3 regions of the Rhizobium brockwellii genome follow, and region 3 is predicted to be linked to each of the others. Evidence: predicted binding sites of a transcription regulator. Region 3 holds the regulator's gene; each other region holds the start of a gene.
The links. The regulator PhoB, encoded in region 3, activates phosphate uptake and scavenging genes when phosphate is short. The targets are predictions, from matches to a motif close to TGTCATNNANCTGTCAT.
Positions count from the first base shown of each region.

Region 1: a site for PhoB is predicted at 4,276-4,292, ahead of RLCC275e_RS22585 (DUF1045 domain-containing protein). Genes of this name have one in related genera too.
Region 2: a site for PhoB is predicted at 3,663-3,679, ahead of phnG (phosphonate C-P lyase system protein PhnG). Genes of this name have one in related genera too.

Region 1 covers NZ_CP053439.1:4,638,279-4,645,354, reverse strand. Annotated here, with positions in the region: gene phnC (phosphonate ABC transporter ATP-binding protein) at 1-813, shown strand, start outside; gene phnD (phosphonate ABC transporter substrate-binding protein) at 900-1,805, shown strand; gene phnE (phosphonate ABC transporter, permease protein PhnE) at 1,933-2,892, shown strand; gene phnE (phosphonate ABC transporter, permease protein PhnE) at 2,900-4,243, shown strand; gene RLCC275e_RS22585 (DUF1045 domain-containing protein) at 4,384-5,079, shown strand; gene RLCC275e_RS22580 (alpha-D-ribose 1-methylphosphonate 5-triphosphate diphosphatase) at 5,093-6,232, shown strand; gene phnN (phosphonate metabolism protein/1,5-bisphosphokinase (PRPP-forming) PhnN) at 6,229-6,825, shown strand; gene RLCC275e_RS22570 (GrpB family protein) at 6,845-7,076, shown strand, end outside.
Region 2 covers NZ_CP053439.1:4,647,437-4,654,512, reverse strand. Annotated here, with positions in the region: gene RLCC275e_RS22660 (ABC transporter ATP-binding protein) at 1-1,251, shown strand, start outside; gene dapB (4-hydroxy-tetrahydrodipicolinate reductase) at 1,267-2,091, shown strand; gene RLCC275e_RS22650 (2,3-bisphosphoglycerate-dependent phosphoglycerate mutase) at 2,113-2,748, shown strand; gene phnF (phosphonate metabolism transcriptional regulator PhnF) at 2,787-3,524, opposite strand; gene phnG (phosphonate C-P lyase system protein PhnG) at 3,750-4,226, shown strand; gene phnH (phosphonate C-P lyase system protein PhnH) at 4,226-4,834, shown strand; gene RLCC275e_RS22630 (carbon-phosphorus lyase complex subunit) at 4,839-5,945, shown strand; gene RLCC275e_RS22625 (alpha-D-ribose 1-methylphosphonate 5-phosphate C-P-lyase PhnJ) at 5,942-6,817, shown strand; gene phnK (phosphonate C-P lyase system protein PhnK) at 6,814-7,076, shown strand, end outside.
Region 3 covers NZ_CP053439.1:158,551-165,626, reverse strand. Annotated here, with positions in the region: gene RLCC275e_RS00825 (aspartate aminotransferase family protein) at 1-738, opposite strand, end outside; gene RLCC275e_RS00820 (GcrA family cell cycle regulator) at 1,159-1,692, shown strand; gene phoB (phosphate regulon transcriptional regulator PhoB) at 1,939-2,622, opposite strand; gene phoU (phosphate signaling complex protein PhoU) at 2,756-3,469, opposite strand; gene pstB (phosphate ABC transporter ATP-binding protein PstB) at 3,514-4,329, opposite strand; gene pstA (phosphate ABC transporter permease PstA) at 4,346-5,668, opposite strand; gene pstC (phosphate ABC transporter permease subunit PstC) at 5,665-7,076, opposite strand, start outside.

The sequences.
Region 1 (7,076 bases), 360 kb from region 3:
GGAAAAAAGCTCGCCGTCGATTCCGTCACGCTCGCCATTCCCCAGGGCCAGATGGTCGGCGTCATCGGCCGCTCCGGCGCCGGCAAGTCGACGCTGCTGCGCATGATCAACCGCCTTCAGGAGCCGAGCTCCGGCTCCGTTCATTTCGCCGGCGTCGAGGTCTCCGGGCTTCGCGGCCAGGCGTTGCGCAACTGGCAGCGCGACTGCGCGATGATCTTCCAGCAGTTCAACCTGGTGCCGCGCCTCGACGTTCTCACCAATGTCATGCTCGGCCGCCTCAATCATCGCTCGACGCTTATGAGCCTGCTCAACATCTTCACCCGCGAGGAACGCGTGCATGCCATCGCGGCACTCGAACGCCTCGGCATCGAGCAGACGGCGCTGCAGGCAGCCGGCACGCTTTCCGGCGGCCAGCAGCAGCGCGTGGCGATCGCCCGCGCGCTGATGCAGAACCCGAAGATGGTTCTCGCCGACGAGCCGATCGCCTCGCTCGATCCGCTGAACGCCAAGATCGTCATGGATGCGCTGCGCGATATCAACGAGCGCGAGGGCATCACCGTCATCACCAACCTTCACACGCTCGACACCGCCCGCAACTATTGTGAGCGCATCGTCGGCATGGCCGGCGGCCGCGTCGTCTTCGACGGCAAGCCCTCGGAGCTGACCGCCGAAGCAGTGAAGGAAATCTACGGGACGGACAAGGATGGCGCCGGCATCGACGAAACGGTGACGTCGACCGCGATCAATATCGCCCCCGAGCGGGCAGACAATCAATCCGCCGGCACCCAACCGCTGGCGCTGGCCGGTCTCTGAGAGAGACGGCTGCGATCGAGCGCCCGCGTCAAGGGCACACTTCTTCGTAACGGGAAGGCCGGGGACACCGGTCAATAGGAGAGAACATGTTGAAGAAAGCACTCTTTGCGGCAACGGCGCTCTTCGCGCTCGCCGGCGCTGCCCATGCTGCAGACCTCAAGGAATTCCGCATCGGCATCCTTGGTGGTGAAAACGAAACCGACCGCCTGCGCAACTATGCCTGCCTTGCCGACCACCTGAAGCAGGAATTCGGCTTCGAGAAGGTTTCGCTCTTCCCAGCCGCCGACTATGACGGCGTGATCCAGGGTCTGCTCGGTGGCACGCTCGACTTCGCCGAACTCGGCGCCTCCGGCTACGCCGCCGTCTACATCAAGGAGCCGAAGGCTGTCACGCCGATCCTGACGACGCAGCAGAAGGACGGCTCGACGGGTTATTATTCGATCGGCCTCGCCCTGAAGTCCTCCGGCATCAAGAACATCAAGGACGCCAAGGGCAAGAAGCTCGGCTACGCCGATCCGGATTCCACCTCGGGCTACCTCGTTCCGCTGACGCAGATCCCGAAGGACACCGGCGCACCGAACGACAAGTTCTTCGCCTCGACCCAGTTCAACGGCGGCCACGAGAACAACCTTCTCGCTGCCTATGACGGCAAGGTGGATATCGCCGTCGACGATAGCTCGGGCATCGGCGACTTCAAGGACGGTTACACCTCCGGCACCTTCCGCAAGGAAGTCGACAAGGGCGCCGTCGATCCGAACAAGCTGGTCGAAGTATGGCGTTCGCCGCTGATCCCGAACGGCCCGCTCGTCGTTCGCAACGCTCTCGGCGAAGAGTGGCAGACGAAGCTTGCAGCCTTCTTCACGGCTCTGCCGGAAAAGGATCACAAGTGCTTCGCAGCTATCGAAGGCGGCGACTACAAGGGTTACGCCCCGGTCAAGCACGACTTCTACAACGCCGTTGTCGACGTCCGTAAGGCAGCCATCGGCGGCTGATCGGTTTTTTGAATACAGGGCGGCCGGCAACGGCCGCCCTTTATCTTGCGACGACAATGGTGCACGTCTTTTCGAGAGCCGCAAAGGACGCTGAAGCACTTTGAATGATGCAGTAGGCGAGGCGTTGATGACTATTGCCGATACACAGCCGCATATGCAGAGCACCAAGGAGATCGGCACCGCCTGGGACCGGATGGTCGCCAAGCGCCGCCTCTATACCGTCCTCGGCCTGGTTATCCTGATTGCGGCTTTCGTCAGCTCCGTCCGCTTCGCCGACGAGAGCAATGCCGGCCATTTCTTCGACCGCCTGCCGCATCTCTTCGACTTCCTGAGCTGGCTCATCCCCAAGGAGTGGAACGACGTCTGGCGCGCACTGTTCGACATAGCGAGCGTCAACGACAAGGGCGGCGAGGAATTCAATTTCGACAAGGGCCGCGTCTACGTCTGGGGCGCCTTCTACATTCCCGAATATTTCGAGCTGATGATCGTCACCATAAACGTGGCGCTGATTTCGACGATCATCGCCTTCGTTTTTGCCGTCCCTTTGAGCTTCTTTGCCGCGCGCAACCTGACGAATTCATGGTCGCTGCGCATCGTCACCAAGCGGCTGATGGAATTCCTGCGCGCCTTCCCTGAAATCGTCATTGCCGGTCTGTTTTCGGCGATCCTGTCGATCGGGCCGGTCGCCGCCATCATCGCCATCACCCTGCACACGATCGGCGCGCTCGGCAAACTCTTCTACGAAGTGGCCGAAAATATCGACATGAAGCCGCATGAGGGCATGAAAGCCGTCGGCGCCAACTGGTGGGAGCGCATCCGTTTTGCCGCCCTGCCGCAGGTGCTGCCGAATTTCACCTCCTATGCGCTGCTGCGCCTTGAGATCAACGTGCGCGCCTCGACCATCATCGGCGCCGTCGGCGGCGGCGGCATCGGCGAGGAGCTGAAGCTTTCGATTTCGCGCGGCTTCGGCGCCAAGACGGTGGCGCTCGTTCTGCTGCTGTTCGTGACCATCGTCGCCGTCGACCAGTTCTCCGCATGGCTGCGCCGCCGCCTTGTCGGCGAGCACGCCTTCCTCCTGCAACATTGAGGCCGCCATGACGGTGATCGACGCAAACCGCATGCACGAGATAGAAACGCGCTATCCGGAATATTTCCACCGGTCGTTCCGCCAGCGTTTCGGCGGACTGATGATCCTCATCGCAACGCTGCTCTACAGCCTCTATGCCGTCTGGTTCTTCGACCTGCCCAAACTTTTCACTGAGGCCCATTGGGAGCGCGTCGGCATCTATCTCAGCCAATGGGTGAGCTACGACGTTCAGCCGGAATTCCGCATCGAGGGTGACGGCTCGATCGACATCCGTTATCCGCGCTTCTCGCCGCTCGGCGACAATCCGCATCCGGACTGGCTGGTCAACAACCCGGATGGCAGCATCACCGTTTCGATCAGCGGCACCAGCCGCAACGTCACCGTCTCGAAGAGCGAGACGATCGTCACCGCGCATGGCATCAGCGTCCCGGTAGACGTTTCGAGCGGTGCGCCCAAAGTCGTCGGACCGGTGCCCGGCTGGATGACTGTTTATGACGACAACGTGCTGGCCGATCTTGGCTTTGCCGGCAATGTCAGCATATCCGTCGACCGGGTGAAGATCCGCAAGCGTTTCATCGGCTGGGCGAATTTCATCTTCGACACGCAATCGTCCTTCTTCGACAAGCCGGTCGGCGAGGTTGTCAGCCTCATCGTCTCCGGACCGCGCATCAAGCCCGACCAGTCCAACCTGTCGCTCGCCTTCGACGACATCTGGAACAACAGCGAATGGCAGCACGGCGACGTCTGGACCAAGCTTTTCCAGACGATCGTCATGGCGTTCCTCGGAACACTGCTCGGTTCGCTTACCGCCTTCCCGCTCGCCTTCCTGGCAGCGCGCAACATCACGCCGAATCGCCTGCTGAACCAGATCCTGAAGCGCTTCTTCGATTTCCTGCGCTCGGTCGATATGCTGATCTGGGCACTATTCCTGACGCGCGCTTTCGGTCCCGGCCCGCTTGCCGGCAGCGGCGCGATCTTCCTCACCGAGACCGGCACGCTCGGCAAACTCTATTCCGAAGGCCTCGAGAATATCGACAACAAGCCGCGCGAAGGCATCAAATCAACCGGCGCTCAGACCGTGCTCGTGCATCGTTACGGCATTATGCCGCAGATCGTTCCCATCTTCGTCAGCCAGACGCTCTACCAATGGGAATCAAACGTACGCGGCGCGACCATTATCGGCGCCGTCGGCGCCGGCGGCATTGGCCTGAAACTGTGGGAGGCCATGCGCACCAACGCCAACTGGGAAAACGTCGCCTACATGGTCATCCTGATTCTGATCGTCGTCTTCATTTTCGACACCGCCTCGAACGCGTTGCGCCACCGGCTGATGGGCACGAAAGCCCACTGATCGATCCCTCAAAGCCGCGGCGGCCCGGCCGCCATCATCATTCTGTCACGGAAATCTTTTAGCCGGGAGCCTGCTTGCGGTTCGCCGCCAAATCACTGCACAGTGCTCTCCCCGTTTGGACGATCTCCAGGATAAAAGCCTTGCGCTACGCTCTCTATTTCTCGCCGCCGAAGGATGATCCCCTGACCGGCGCGGCCTCGCTCTGGCTCGGCCGCAATGCTTTCACCGGCGAGACCTATCCGGCACCGGAATATGCGCAACTGGGTGCGGCAGAGCAGTTCGAGCTGACCGCCGACCCGCGCCGCTACGGCTTTCACGCCACGATCAAGGCGCCCTTTTCGCTCGCCTCCTCGGTCACCGAGAAGGATCTCATGACCGTTGCCGAGGATTTTGCCCAGCGCACCCAAGCCTTCGAGATTCCTGAGCTTGTGCTCGGCCAGCTCGGCCGTTTTTTTGCCCTCGTTCCCGGTTCACTGCATCAACCTCTTCAGGATTTCGCCGCGAAGGTGGTAAGGTCGTTCGAACCGTTCCGCGCAGCGCTTTCCGAGGCCGATATGGAGCGGCGCAATCCGGAGAAGCTCAGCGACAGCCAGCGCGCTCATCTGCTGCGCTGGGGTTATCCTTACGTCATGGAGGATTTCGGCTTTCACATGACGCTGAGCGGCCAGGTGCCCGAGACACGCGCCGCGGTGATGAAAGCGATCCTGACCGAGCATTTTGCCGATTTCACCGGCCGGCCGCTTTTGATTTCCGGCCTTGCCGTCTTCATCGAGGAGACGCGCGGCGCGCCATTCAAAGTTCATTCCTGGCTACCGCTTGCCGGCGCCAAAAGCTGAAAGACCTGACGACATGAGCAAAGAGACCGTGTTTTCCAACGCCCGCATCGTTCTCGAGGACGACATCCTCTCGGGCTCGATCCTCATCCGCGACGGGAAGATCGCCGACATCTCCGGGGGCAACTCGGTAGCCGGCGAAGATTTCGAAGGCGACTACGTCATTCCCGGCCTCGTTGAGCTGCACACCGATCATCTCGAAGGCCATTATCAGCCGCGCCCCGGCATTCGCTGGAACAAGACCGCCGCCATCCAGGCGCATGACGCCCAGATCGTCACCTCAGGCATCACCACGGTGTTCGACTGCCTGCGCATGGGGGCAGACGAGGACGGCGGCTTCGAACATGGCGAGATGCGCGAGATGGCCGATGCCATCCAGTCGGCAGAGACGGAAGGCAGGCTGCGTGCCGAGCACCTGCTTCATTTGCGCTGCGAGGTGTCGGCCGACAACGTGCTCGAACATTTCGCCGATTTCGAAAACGACCGGCATGTGCGGCTCGTCTCGCTGATGGATCATGCGCCTGGCCAGCGTCAGTTCCAGACGATGGATCAATACATTTTCTACTACCAGAAGAAGCGGGGCCTGAGCGACGAGGCCTTCGCCCGTTTCGTCGCCAAGCGCCAGGCAGAATCGGCGCGCAATTCGACGCCGCACCGCAACGCCATCGCCAAGGTCTGCGCCGAGCGCGGCATCACCGTGGCAAGCCATGACGACGCGACGCTCTCCCATGTCGACGAGGCGATCGACAACGGTGTGCGCCTGGCCGAATTCCCGACCAGCTTCGACGCCGCCCGGGCGTCGCACGGACATGGCATGAGCGTGCTGATGGGCGCGCCGAACATCGTGCGCGGCAAATCCCACTCCGGCAACATAGCCGCCCGCGACCTTGCCGAAATGGGCGTGCTCGACGTGCTTTCCTCCGACTACGTGCCGCTCAGCCTGCTGCATGCGCCCTTCATCCTCGCCGATGAGGTAGAGAGCATCAGCCTGCCGAAGGCGATCGCCATGGTGACGTCGACGCCCGCCCGTACCGTCAGCCTCGATGATCGCGGCCGGATCGCGACGGGGCTGCGCGCCGATCTCGTGCGCGTCCACCGTTCGCATGGCGTGCCGGTGACACGCTCGGTTTGGCGCCAAGGACGCCGTGTCGCATGATGCCGCACGAACCCCACCCCGGAGCCGGAGCCGAGCGCGGCATCATGGTCGTCGTCGTCGGACCGAGCGGTGCTGGCAAGGACACGCTGATGAACCTCGCGGCCCGGCGTTTCAAGGGCCGCGACGATGTGCATTTCGTCCGCCGCGTCATCACCCGTCACCGTGACGCCGGCGGCGAAGACCATCTTTCCGTCTCCCTCGAAGGTTTTGCCGCCATGGAGCAATCAGGCTCCTTCGCCGTCTGGTGGGAAGCGCACGGCCTGAAATACGGCATTCCGGCCGAGGTTTCGGTGGCGCTGTCGCGAGGTCACATTGTCGTCGCCAACGGTTCACGCTCGGCGCTTCACCGGTTCCAGGCCGCCTTCCCGCACCTGAAGGTCATCAATGTCACCGCCCGCCCCGAGGTGCTCGCCGGCCGGCTGGAGGCACGCGGACGCGAAACGCATGAGGATATCATGGCCCGGCTCGCCCGCGGACCGCTGACGGTGCGCGGCGAATATGACGTGGTGGAGCTCGACAATAGCGGCTCGCTCGAAGAGGCCGAGCAGAAGATGATCGGGATCCTCAACGGATTACTGCCCAAGACGCACTGAACAGATCGAGAGGAAGGGCATGCGCGCCATCAAGGTGGTCGACTACGATCCTTGCTGGCCGCGGCTGTTTGCCGAGATCAGCACCGAGGTCTCGATCCTGCTCGGTGACCGCCTGCTTTCCATCGATCATATCGGCAGTACATCGGTGCCTGGCCTGCCGGCCAAGCCGAAGATCGACCTTGCTGCCGTGATGATATCCGACGCCTTCCTGCCGGCGGCGATCGAGATCGTGCGCGCTGCCGATTTCGTCT
Region 2 (7,076 bases), 350 kb from region 3:
TTCATCATGGCCCCGCCGCTGCTTTATGCGCTGCGTTATGTTTCCAAGCGGCTGCGCTCGGCGACGCGCGAGGCCGTGCATCTGAACAGCCACGTTCTCGGCGCCATGCAGGAAACGATCCAGGGTATCGCCATCGTGAAAGCCTTCACGATGGAAGAAGAACTGGAAGGCAAGGTCAACAAGCTCATCAAGGGCGCCGAAAGCCGGGCGAACCGGATTGCCCGGCTTTCCGAACGCACCTCTCCTCTGACGGAGAGTTTCGCGGGCTTTGCCGTCGCCAGCGTGCTTGCCTATGCCGCCTACCGCTCGATCTACTACAATGTGCCGCCCGGCGCCTTCTTCTCCTTCGTCACCGCGCTGCTGCTTGCCTATGACCCGGCCCGACGGCTTGCCCGCCTGCAGGTGCAGATGGAGCGTGCCGTCGTCAATGCGCGGATGATCTACGAGTTGCTCGACATGGAACCGCGCCAGCGGGACCTGCCGGATGCCCGGCCGCTGACGGTGACGCAGGCAAGGATCGAATTCCGCAATGTTTCCTTCGCCTACGGCAATGAGAGCGTGCTCAGCGGCGTCAGTTTCACCGCCGAGGGCGGCGCGACGACGGCGCTGGTCGGCCCGTCGGGCGCCGGCAAATCCACCGTCATCAGCCTCATTCCGCGCTTCTACGACCCGCGCGAAGGCGAAATCCTGATCGACGGGCAGGACATCGCCCACATCACCAAGAAGTCGCTGCGCCAGCAGCTCGCCTATGTATCGCAGCAGCCCTATCTGTTCGAGGGCACGATCCGCGACAATATCCGCTATGGCCGGCCGGAAGCGACCGATGCCGAGGTGGAAGAAGCGGCGCGGCTTGCCTACGCGCATGACTTCATCTCAGCACAGCCGCAGGGTTACGAGACGGCGGTCGGCGAAAACGGCGTGACGCTTTCCGGCGGCCAGCGCCAGCGGCTGTCGATCGCACGCGCCCTGGTGCGCAATGCGCCGATCCTGCTTCTCGACGAGGCGACCTCGGCCCTCGACACCGAATCCGAAGCAGCCGTGCAGAAGGCGCTCGACGAAGCGATGAGCGGACGCACCGTCGTCGTCATCGCCCATCGGCTGTCGACCGTGGTGCGCGCCGACAAGATCGTCGTCATGCAGCAGGGTCGCGTCGTCGAGGAAGGCAACCACGAGACGCTTGCGAAGGTCAGCGACGGTCTTTACGCTCGCCTCAACAACCTGCAGAGGCCTTCGGCCTCCGATTCAAACTGACCTGGCGAGACTGACATGAGCGATGCTGCGATGAAACTGGTGGTGGTTGGCGCAGCAGGACGCATGGGGCAGACGCTGATCCGGCTCATCCATTCGATCGATGGCGTGACGCTGCATGCCGCGGTCGAGCGTGCCGGCTCGCCCTTCGTCGGCAAGGATGCCGGCGAGATCGCCGGTCTCGGCCCGATCGGTGTCGTTATCGTCGACGATCCGCTCAACGCTTTTCTCGATGCCGAAGGCGTGCTCGACTTCACCTCGCCCGCTGCAACAGTAGAATTCTCAGGCCTCGCCGCGCAGGCCCGCATCGTCCATGTCATCGGCACGACGGGCTGTTTACCCGACGACAATGCCAAGATCGCCGCGGCGGCCCGCCATGCCCGCATCGTCAAGTCGGGCAATATGAGCCTCGGGGTCAATCTGCTCAGCGTGCTCGCAGAGCAGGCAGCGCGTGCGCTCGATCCTGATGACTGGGATATCGAGATCCTGGAAATGCACCACAAGCACAAGGTAGATGCGCCTTCCGGCACCGCCCTTCTCTTCGGTGAGGCCGCGGCAAAGGGGCGCAGCATCGATCTGGCCTCGAAGTCGGTCCGGGTGCGCGACGGCCATACCGGCGCCCGCGAAGCGGGCACGATCGGCTTTGCGACGCTGCGCGGCGGCTCCGTCATCGGCGAGCATTCCGTGCTTTTTGCCGGCGAAGGTGAAATTGTCACCCTATCGCACAGTGCGGCCGACCGCTCGATCTTCGCGCGCGGCGCCATCAAAGCGGCCCTTTGGGCACGCGACAAGAAGCCGGGTCTCTATTCCATGCTCGACGTGCTCGGGCTTTCTTCCTCATAACGATACTACGGAGGCATATTCATGAGCGGTACCCTCGTCCTCGTTCGCCACGGCCAGAGTGACTGGAACCTGAAGAATCTCTTCACCGGCTGGAAGGATCCCGATCTGACCGAGCTCGGCGTCCAGGAAGCTAATGCAGGCGGGGCTGCGCTCGCCGAATACGGGATTAAATTCGACGTCGCCTATACCTCGGTGCTGGTGCGCGCGCAGCACACGCTGAAGCTCATCCTCGACAAGGTCGGCCAGCCCGATCTCCAGACGATCCGAGACCAGGCGCTGAACGAGCGCGACTACGGCGACCTCTCCGGCCTCAACAAGGATGATGCACGCGCCAAGTGGGGCGAGGAACAGGTGCATATCTGGCGCCGTTCCTATGACGTGCCGCCTCCCGGCGGTGAAAGCCTGCGCGACACCGGCGCCCGCGTCTGGCCCTACTACCTCACCGAAATCCTGCCGCGCGTGCTCAGAGGCGAAAAGGTGCTGGTTGCCGCACACGGCAATTCGCTGCGCTCGCTGGTGATGGTGCTCGACAAGCTGAGCAAAGAAGGCGTGCTCGCCCTCAATCTCGCCACCGGCGTGCCCATGGTCTACACGCTGAAGGCGGATTCCACCGTCGCTTCCAAGGAAGTGCTCGGCGACATGTCCAGCGCACATTGATCTCAGCTGATCTTTCCCCGCTTCGGCGGGGAAGGCATTCAGTTCTCGATGGTGAACTGCACCCGGTCGGCCGCGAAGCGGCTGATCGAATATTGCACCGGCACACCCTCAAGATCGGTATTCATCGCCTTGGCGATCAGAAGGATGGCGCCAGGGGTGAGTTCGAGGTCGGCCATATCGGCAGCACTCGCATGGGCGGCTGTCACCTCGGTCGTGGCGCGGACATAATCCGACAGGCCGAGTTCGGCAAAAGCCTTGGTGATCGATTCCGCCGTCCGGTAGGCCTCACCGATACCGGCAAAGCGCTTGGCGGGAAACCAGCTCGTCGCCCTTGAAACCGGGCGCTTGTCTGCCTGGCGCAATGTTTCCAGGCGGATCACGTGTTCTCCCGGCTTCAGACCCAGCCAGCGGGCGATCTCGGCACTCGCTTCCTCCCTCGCCTCATCGAGCAGAAGGCCGCGCATTTCACGCGCCTGATCGCCAATGCCGGCGGTGAATCGCGTGCGCCGCGTGATCGGGAAATTCAGCCGCTCCTTGCGCTCGATCAGCGTGCCGCGACCTTGTACCGCACGGACGATACCCTCCTGCGCCAGCGCCGCCAGCGCACTGCGCACCGTATGCCGGTTGACGCCGAATTGCAGCGCCAGCACGGTTTCCGGTGGTACCATTCCCGTTTCGTCATAGGTTCCGCTGCTGATCGCCTCGCGAATCCGATCAGCGATCTGGCGCCAGAGCGCCACGCCGGTTTGCCTTTGCACCTGCTTCAATCCCGCCATTCCACCCCTGCCCGCTATTTCACGCCTTCTGCATAATTCGATCCATAAATCGATTCCGATTTATGGATCGAATTATGCAGCAATTCAAAGTGCTACAGCGTCCTTTGCGCGTCTGAAAAGACGCGCGGCGCTGTAGGATGTCACACGCTTGTCACGACATCGATTTAGAGCTAAGTGTATCTTGTATGGTTGTCTATATCAATAGACATTTAAAGGGAAGCGGCGATGATATCAGCGGACAGCAAAGACGCCGCGTCACAGACGGCATCCGGGCGCAAACGCGCCGCCGATCTGCTGGCGCGTGCGGAGCGCAGCGAACTCTCGGCAGTCTTCGATGCGCTGCCGCAAAAGCCTGTGGCCCATCAGGTGCGCGGACCGGAGACCGGGCTGGTGATGGTGCGCGGACGCATCGGCGGCGGCGGCGCTCCCTTCAATCTCGGTGAAGTGACCGTGACGCGGGCGACGGTCCGGCTCGACACCGGCTCGGTCGGCCATGCACAGGCGCTCGGCACCGACCGCGAGAAGGCCAGGCTTGCGGCGATCTTCGACGCGCTCTGGCAGGAGGAGGCGACGAAGGACTTCGTCGAACAGGCCCTGCTTTCACCGATCGCTGAGCGGATCGCCGATGCCGAACGCCGCAAAGCGGACGAGACGGCGGCAACCCGCGTCGATTTCTTCACCATGGTACGGGGAGACAACTGATGGGCCTGAAGACAGAAGCTCTGACCGGCGGTTTTGCCGAGCCCGTCTTTCATGCCCAAAGCGTCTTCAAGATGCTGATGGACGGCATGGCCCGCCCCGGCACGATCCAGACCGTTCAGCCCGATGTCGCTCCGCCAGCACCGCTTGGCATCGCCGCCGGCACGATCGCGCTGACGCTTTGCGACCACGACACACCCGTATGGCTTTCCCAGGGACTGGCGAAATCCGCTGTGCCGGAGTGGCTCGGCTTCCACACCGGCGCGCCGTTGACCAGCGAAAAGGCCGAGGCGCGTTTTGCCTTCACCGAGGCCGGCACCGCACTTTCCTCCTTCGGCCTCTTTGCATCAGGCACGCAGGAATATCCCGACCGCTCGACGACGCTCATCATCGAACTTGCCGAACTCGAGGGCGGCCGCAGGCTGGCGCTGATGGGCCCAGGCATCCAGAGCGTGACGGAGATGGCGCCTATCGGCCTGCCGGAAACCTTCATGCGGCTCTGGACCGAGAACCGTGCGCTCTTTCCGCGCGGCGTCGACATCGCGCTGACGGCGGGCAAACGTTTCCTCTGCCTGCCGCGCACCACCAAGATCACAGCAACGGAGATCTGAGCTCATGTATGTTGCCGTCAAGGGTGGCGAGACTGCCATCGCCAATGCCCACCGCCTGCTCGCCGACCGCCGCCGCGGCGACCGTTCGCTGCCGGCGATCGGCATCGAACAGATCGTGGCGCAGCTGGCGCTCGCCGTCGACCGCGTCATGGCCGAGGCCTCGCTTTTCGACCGCACGCTCGCAGCCCTCGCCATCCGCCAATCGCGCGGCGACATGATCGAGGCGATCTTCCTGCTGCGCGCCTACCGCACGACGCTGCCGCGTTTCGGCTATTCGAAGCCGCTCGACACGGCTGATATGACGATCGAACGCCGCATCTCGGCGACCTACAAGGATCTGCCGGGCGGCCAGCTTCTTGGGCCCACCTTCGACTATACCCACCGCCTGCTCGATCCCTCGCTGCTTTCGGACGAGGCGGTCGAGACGCCCGCTCAGCGCGCCGCCGAGACCGGCCGCGTCATGCGCGTCTCGGAAATCCTCGGCGAGGAAGGCCTGATCGAGGCCGACGGCGACATGCCGGAAGATCACGAGATCGGCGACCTGACCCGCGAGCCCATGGAATTCCCGATGACCCGGGATCTGCGCCTGCAGGCGCTTGCCCGCGGCGACGAGGGCTTCCTGCTGGCGCTCGGTTATTCCACCCAGCGCGGCTACGGCCGCAACCACCCCTTCACAGGTGAAATCCGCATCGGCGACGTCGAGGTAGAATTCGACGTGCCGGAACTCGGTTTCGCCGTCTCGCTCGGCACGATCCAGATCACCGAATGCCAGATGGTCAACCAATTCAAGGGTTCGGCCAAGGCGCCGCCGCAATTCACACGCGGCTACGGCCTGGTCTTCGGCCAGAGCGAGCGCAAGGCGATGGCGATGTCGCTGGTCGACCGGGCGCTTCGCGCCGAAGAGCTCGGCGAGGATATTACCGCACCGGCACAGGATGAGGAATTCGTCATCTCGCATTCCGACAACGTCCAGGCGACGGGCTTCGTCGAGCACCTGAAGCTTCCGCATTATGTGGATTTCCAGGCCGAACTCGATCTCGTCCGCCGCATGCGCCGCGAATTCGAAGCCGCCCGCAACGGTGGCGAAGACATGAAGGAAGCCGCCGAATGACCGATCTGGCCAGCTACAACTTCGCCTATCTCGACGAACAGACCAAGCGGATGATCCGCCGCGCCATCCTGAAGGCGATCGCCATTCCGGGTTACCAGGTGCCCTTCGCCTCGCGCGAAATGCCGATGCCCTATGGCTGGGGCACCGGCGGCGTGCAGGTGACGGCCTCGATCATCGGACCGGACGACGTGCTGAAGGTCATCGACCAGGGCGCCGACGACACGACCAACGCCGTTTCCATCCGCGCCTTCTTCCAGAAGGTCGCCAATGTCGCGGTGACGACGCACACCAAGGATGCGACGATCATCCAGACACGCCACCGCATTCCCGAAGAAAAGCTCGGGGTCGGGCAGGTGCTCGTCTACCAGGTGCCGATCCCCGAGCCGCTGCGCTTCCTCGAGCCGCGCGAAACCGAGACGCGCAAGATGCACGCTCTCGAAGAATACGGCCTCATGCATGTGAAGCTCTACGAGGATATCGCCCATAACGGCCGCATCTCACGGACTTACGCCTATCCGGTGAAGGTCCACGGCCGCTATGTCATGGACCCGTCGCCGACGCCGAAATTCGACAATCCGAAGATGCATATGTCGGACGCGCTGCAGCTCTTCGGAGCCGGGCGCGAGAAACGCATTTATGCGGTTCCGCCCTATACCGACGTCGTCAGCCTGGATTTCGAGGATTACCCCTTCGATATCCAGCGCTTCGACAAGCCCTGCGCCCTTTGCGGCGCGGAAGAAGTCTATCTCGACGAGGTGGTTCTCGACGACAAGGGCGGGCGGATGTTCGTCTGCTCCGACACCGATCATTGCGAAGACCGCCGCGCGCACGGACATGCCGGCGAGATGCTGGCCCGGGAGGCTGCAGAATGAGTGATACCCCGCTTCTCAAGGTTCACGACGTTTCAAAATTCTACGGCAACCGCATCGGCTGCCGCGACGTCTCCTTCGAGCTCTGGCCCGGCGAGGTGCTCGCCATCGTCGGCGAGTCCGGCTCCGGCAAGACGACGCTGCTCAACTGCCTCTCCACCCGGCTGCTGCCGAGTACCGGCAGCGTTGAATATCATATGCGCGATGGCAGCTACCGCGATCTCTACCGCATGAACGAGGCTGAGCGGCGCTTCCTGATGCG
Region 3 (7,076 bases):
GCCCTTGGCGACCGCCATGATGTCGGGTGTGATGCCCGACCATTCATGGGCGAAGAGCTTGCCGGTGCGGCCGACGCCGGTCTGGACCTCGTCGAGGATCAACAGCAGATCGTTGTCGTCGCAGAGCTGGCGAAGCGCCTTCATGAACTCAGGCGTGGCAGGACGAACGCCGCCCTCGCCCTGCACCGGCTCGATGAGGATGGCGGACGTCGCCTCGGTGATCGCGGCGCGGACCGCTTCGATATCACCGAAAGGCACCTGATCGAAACCCGGCGCCTTGGGGCCGAAACCTTCGAGATATTTTTCCTGGCCGCCGGCGGCGATCGTCGCCAGCGTCCGTCCGTGGAAGGCGCCTTCGAAGGTGATGATATGGAAGCGCTCGGGATGGCCCTTGGAAAACTGATAGCGGCGGGCCGTCTTGATCGCGCATTCGAGCGCCTCGGCACCTGAGTTGGTGAAGAACACCTTGTCGGCGAAGGTGGCGTCGGTCAGGCGTTTAGCCAGACGCTCCTGTCCGGGGATCTCATAGATGTTCGACAGGTGCCAGACCTTGTCGGCCTGCTCCTTCAGCGCGCCGACCACATGCGGATTGCTGTGGCCGACGGAGGTGACGGCGACGCCGGCGCCGAAATCGAGATATCGCTCGCCAGTTTCGGTGATCAGCCATACGCCCTCGCCTCGCTCGAACCGCAGTGGGGCACGAGAATAGGTGTCATAAAGCGGCGCGGCTTCAGCCATGGCGCGATCTCCATCAAAGTTGCCGGGCAATGACTCCGGCTAAGGAAACCAGGCCCGAAAAATCAAAAATGCCGCCTTGCGGCGGCGAGTGGCACTATTTCCTTTTCGCGCTGCAATGTCAACAAAACGGCGCCCTTAGCGTATGCAGCACAGGTGTACAGCGGCATTTTCAGTCTTCAACAGGCATTATTGCAGAAATGCCACGCAGGGACAGCAAGTTGGGGAAAACTACGAATTCGATTCATCCGGATTCATGCGACTCTTGTCACGGAGTCAGGCTCACACTAGGTTAAAGATCAATTACTAGACTGCATGCGGCGGAACTAGTCACCAAAATTGATCAAGCGTTTCTTGTTTCGGAGCTCCCGGGACAACGGTGAGGGATTCTGCCATCACCAACGCAAAAGGTGGAGACAGGGCATGAACTGGACAGACGAGCGGGTCGAGAAACTCAAGAAGCTTTGGGCCGAAGGACTGAGCGCCAGCCAGATCGCGGCACAACTTGGCGGTGTCAGCCGAAACGCGGTCATCGGTAAAGTGCACCGGCTGTGCCTTCCCGGCCGTGCCAAGGCCGGCGGCACCAACACCGCGGCGCGAACGCCGAAGCGCAATACATCGGCGCCGCGCGCGCCGAACTTCGCCTCTCGGATCACCACCCGCACCGTCACCCGCCAGCAGGGCGCGACGATGCTGAAGGAAGAGATCGAGATCGAAACGATCGAGGAAATGGAATACGTGCCGAGAGGCAATGTGGTGGTGCCGATTTCGCGCCGCCTCGGCCTGACGGAACTGACCGAGCGCACCTGCAAGTGGCCGGTCGGCGATCCGCTGAAGGACGACTTCCATTTCTGCGGCTGCGAATCCCCCGACAATTCGCCCTATTGCAGCTATCACCAGAAGCTTGCCTACCAGCCGGTCAACGAACGCCGCCGGGCAGCCGCGCGGGCCAGCTGAGGGGGCTGACCATCGTTAGAATGCAGAAAACGGGCCGAGTGGCCCGTTTTTTTATGCGCGGATGGAAGCTCAGGTTTCCCTCCGTCATGCTCGGCCTTGTGCCGAGCATCTGATCACCTCAACCACTTGAGAGAAAAAACTTTATTTTCAAATGCTTAATTTGGCGTGCGCAGATCCTCGGCACAAGGCCGAGGATGACGTCGCGGGTTTTGCCGGGGCTTTGCCAGCAGGCTCAGATGAAAGCCCTCAGGCTTCCATCGAATAACCGGCGCCGCGGACGGTGCGGATGACGTCCTGCATGTTGGAGAAATTCAGCGCCTTGCGCAGGCGGCCGACATGGACGTCGACGGTGCGCTCGTCGACATAGATATCGTGGCCCCAGACACCATCCAACAGCTGTGAGCGGGAGAAGACCCGGCCCGGCGACGACATCAGGAATTCCAGCAGGCGGAATTCGGTGGGGCCGAGGCGGACTTCGCGGGTCTTGCGATGGACGCGATGGGTCTCACGGTCGAGCTCGATGTCACCGCATTTCAGCACCGTCGACAGCACCTCGGGACGGGCGCGACGCAGCATCGCCTTGACGCGGGCAACGAGCTCGGGGGTCGAGAAGGGCTTGACGACATAATCGTCGGCGCCCGTCGACAATCCGCGGACACGCTCGCTCTCTTCGCCGCGCGCCGTCAGCATGATGATCGGCAGACGCTCGGTCTCCGGCCGCATGCGCAGGCGCCGGCAGAGCTCGATGCCGGAGACGCCGGGCAGCATCCAATCAAGGATGAGAAGATCGGGCGTGCGCTCCTGAAGCCGCATTTCGGCTTCGTCGCCACGAAGGATGGTATCGACCTCGAAGCCTTCCGCTTCGAGATTGTAGCGAAGAAGCACGCTGAGGGCTTCCTCGTCTTCAACAACTGCAACTCTCGGGATCATGCGTGTCGGTCTCCTCGCGCATGATCCTTAAACCAGGGTGATTTAAGCAATGCATCCTGCGCAAATTCAGAAATTGGCTGCGACCTCTTGCGCGCCCGGATGGGCGCGCACGCAAGCGGCGGGGTGTAGGCGGTTATTCGGTGACCGCGCCGACGGTGTTGGCGCTGTCGTCCTTCGGACGGTCGCCTTCCGGCTGCGCGCCTGTCGTCATGTAAAAGATCGTCTCGGCGATGTTGGTGGCGTGGTCGCCGATGCGCTCGATGTTCTTGGCGCAGAAGAGAAGATGCGTGCAGCTGGTGATGTTGCGCGGATCTTCCATCATGTAGGTCAGGAGCTCGCGGAACAGCGAGGTGTACATCGCGTCGATCTCGTTGTCGCGTTCGCGGATCGCATTCGCCTTGTCGGCGGAACGATTGGTGTAGACGTCGAGCACTTCCTTGAGCTGGACGAGCGCCAGCTCGGACAGATGCTCGAGGCCGCGGGCGAGCTTGCGGGGAACGCCGGTGCTTTGGACGGCGATGACGCGCTTGGCAGTGTTCTTGCCGAGGTCGCCGACACGTTCGAGATCGGCGGCGATGCGGATCGAACCCATGATTTCGCGCAGGTCCGCGGCCATCGGCTGGCGGCGGGCGATGGTGACGATCGCCTTGTCGCCGATTTCGCGTTCGGCGTGATCGAGGATCACATCGTCGGAGATGACCTTCTGCGCCAGCGCGGTATCGCCGTTGACGAGCGCCCGCACGGCTTCGGCGACCATCTGCTCGGCCAGGCCGCCCATTTCGGAAATCCGCCTGGACAGGAACTTCAGATCATCATCATAGGCAGAATAAATATGTGTCGATGCCATGGGGCTTTATCCTCGAATAACGGAAAGGCTTGGTGACGCCAAAATCAGCCGAAGCGACCCATGATGTAGTCCTGGGTGCGCGGATCGTCGGGATTGGTGAACATCTTGTCGGTGTCGTTCTCCTCGACGAGATTGCCGAGGTGGAACATGGCGGTGCGCTGCGAAACACGCGCGGCCTGCTGCATGGAGTGGGTGACGATGACGATCGTGTAGTTCTCGCGCAGCTCGTGGATCAGCTCCTCGACCTTGGCGGTGGCGATCGGGTCGAGCGCCGAGCAGGGCTCGTCCATCAGGATCACTTCCGGGCTGACGGCGACGGCACGCGCAATGCAGAGGCGCTGCTGCTGACCGCCCGACAGGCCGGTGCCGGACTCGTGCACGCGGTCCTTGACCTCGTTCCAGAGGCCGGCGCGCTGCAGGCTGGTCTCGACGATCTGGTCGAGATCGGCCTTCGACTTGGCGAGGCCATGGATGCGCGGGCCGTAGGAGACGTTTTCGTAGATCGTCTTCGGGAACGGGTTCGGCTTCTGGAAGACCATGCCGACGCGGGCGCGAAGTTCGACGACGTCGATATCGGGATCATAGATATCGTCGGTGTCGAGCGTGATCTTGCCGGTGACGCGGCAGCCGTCGATCGTGTCGTTCATGCGGTTGAGGCTGCGCAGGAAGGTCGACTTGCCGCAGCCGGACGGGCCGATCAGGGCGGTTACGGTGTTTTCGCGGATGTTCAGGTTCACATCGAATAGCGCGCGCTTTTCGCCGTAGTAAACCGAGACATCCTTTCCGATCATCTTATACGGGACGTTGCTCATCTTGTGATCCAGCGCCTTTTCAACTGCAGCTTCCGTCAACATGTTCATGATCTTGTAACTCCGTTTACCAGCGGCGCTCGAAGCGACGACGCAAGAGGATGGCGCCCATGTTCATGACGATCAGGAACAGGAGCAGGACGATGATGGCACCCGAAGTACGCTCAACGAAGGCACGTTCGGCCTCGTTGGCCCACATATAGACCTGTACGGGCAGAGCCGTCGAGGGATCGAGCGGTGTCGTCGGCGCGTTGGCGACGAAGGCGACCATGCCGATCAGAAGCAGCGGCGCGGTTTCGCCGAGCGCATGCGCCAGGCCGATGATCGTGCCGGTGAGGATGCCGGGCATGGCGAGCGGCAGAACATGGTGGAACACCATCTGCATCTTCGAAGCGCCGAGGCCGAGGGCCGCGGCGCGGATCGACGGCGGCACGGCGCGAAGGGCGGCGCGCGTCGCGATGATGATCGTCGGCAGGGTCATCAGCGTCAGCACCAGGCCGCCGACCAGCGAGGCCGAGCGCGGCAGGCCGATGAAGTTGATGAAGACGGAAAGACCGAGCAGACCGTAGACGATCGAGGGGACCGCGGCGAGGTTGTTGATGTTGACCTCGATCAGGTCCGTCAGCTTGTTCTTCGGCGCAAACTCCTCGAGATAGATCGAGGCGGCGACGCCGATCGGCAGCGCCAGCACGAGCACGATCAGCATCAGGTAGAGCGAGCCGATCAGGGCGACGCCCAGGCCCGCGGCCTCCGGGCGGCTGGAATTGCCGTTGACGAAGAGGCCGGTGTTGAACTGCTTGTGGAGAGCGCCACTCGCCTTCAGCTCGTTCATCCAGCCAACCTGCTTGTCGTTGACCTTGCGGTTCTTCTCATCGACCGACAGATCGATCTGGCCCTTGTTGGCGCTGTCGACATTGGCGTCGGCAAGCACCGTGACATTGACCGTCTTGCCGATGATCGACGGATCGGCGACGACCATGTCGCGCAGCTGAACCGGCGCACCCTTGGAGAGCATGGCGGATGCATCGCGCACATCGGGACGGCTCGCGGCATTGACGTTCAGCTGCTTGACGATCGCGTCGCGCAGGAGAACCGGATAGTTGGCGGCGATCAACACCGAAGGGTCGGTCGCACGCTTGTTGTTCGGGTCGATCGTCTTCTCGGAGAATTCGATCGGCAGGGTGATCGCCGTCTGCTGGAAGGCGGTATAACCTTTGCCGATCACCGTCCACAGCAGGATGAAGAGGAAGACGAGACCGAAGGTGATGGCGGCGATGCCATAGGCCTGGAACCGGCGCTCGGCGGCATAGCGGCGCTTGATGCCGATATCGCGGCGCACTGGCGCCTTGGAAACGGTGACGCCTGATGTGGGAGAAACAATATCCGTCATTCGTACTGCTCCCGGTATTTGCGCACGATGTAGAGCGCATAGATATTGAGGCAAAGCGTGATGCAGAACAGGGTGATGCCAAGGGCAAAGGCAACCAGCGTCTGCGGCGAGGTGAACTCAAGGTCGCCGGTCAGCTGGTTGACGATCTTGACGGTCACCGTCGTCATCGGCTCGAAGGGGTTGATCTGGATGCGGGCGGCGACACCGGCGGCCAGCACGACGATCATGGTTTCACCGATGGCGCGCGAGGCCGTCATCAGCAATGCGCCGACAATGCCGGGAAGAGCGGCCGGCAAAACCACTTTCTTGATGGTTTCGGAGCGTGTGGCACCAAGACCGAGCGAACCGTCGCGCAAGGTCCGCGGCACGGCGGTGATGATGTCGTCCGACAGCGAGGAGACGTAAGGGATCAGCATGATGCCCATGACGATGCCGGCCGTCAGAACGCTCTGCGCCTGGATGAAGTTGCTGTAGTTGCCGGACAGAAGGCCGCTGATCTGGGCTGAGAAATCGCGCAGGAACGGGCCGACGGTGACGAGCGCGAAGAAGCCGTAGACGATCGTCGGAATGCCGGCGAGCACTTCGAGGAGCGGTTTGGCGACGCCGCGCAGCTTCGGCGAGGCGTATTCGGCCATGTAGATGGCGGCAAAGAGGCCGACCGGCACGGCGACCAGCATGGCGACCAGACCGATATAGATCGTGCCGAGCAGCAGCGGGATCAAGCCGAACTGGCCGAAGGAGGAGCTGCCGGCGCCGGCAAAGCGCGGATCCCAGACGGTGCCGAAAAAGAAGTCCATGGCGGGAACGGCCGCAAAGAAGCGGGCGGCTTCCGACAGCATGGAGAAGACGATGCCGATCGTCGTCAGGATGGCGATCGAGGAGGCAAGCAGCAGGCCCCAGAGCATGACGCGCTCGACCCGGTTGCGGGCGCGGAAGCGCGGAGCGATGGAACGCAGCGCATAGAAGGCACCGGCAACGGCGAGAGCAAAGACGATCGCCGTCATGGCGATGCGGCTCGTCATGCTCATCGCGTTGAGCTTTTTGGCGGCGTCGAGCATGTAAGGCAGCGGCTGGCTGGCGAGCGGCACGCCCTTTTCGAGGAGCTTGGCCTGCAGGGCAGCCGGATCGTTGGCGACCGCGGCAGTTTCATCCGAGGTCAGCATCGTCATGCCGCGGGCAACCGTCGCCACCGTCGAATAGCCGAGATCCTGCTCGACTGCGGCTTGCGCTTTGATGTCGTCGGGGAAAGCACCGCGAACCGAGGACTGAATGATGCCGGGGCTGATGGAGAGCCAGAGGCAGAGGACGAGGAGGGCGGGAAGAACTGCCCAGATCGCCGCATAGGCGCCGTAATAGACCGGCCGTGAATGCAATGCGGAGGATCGGCCTCCGGCAAGCGCCGTGGCAC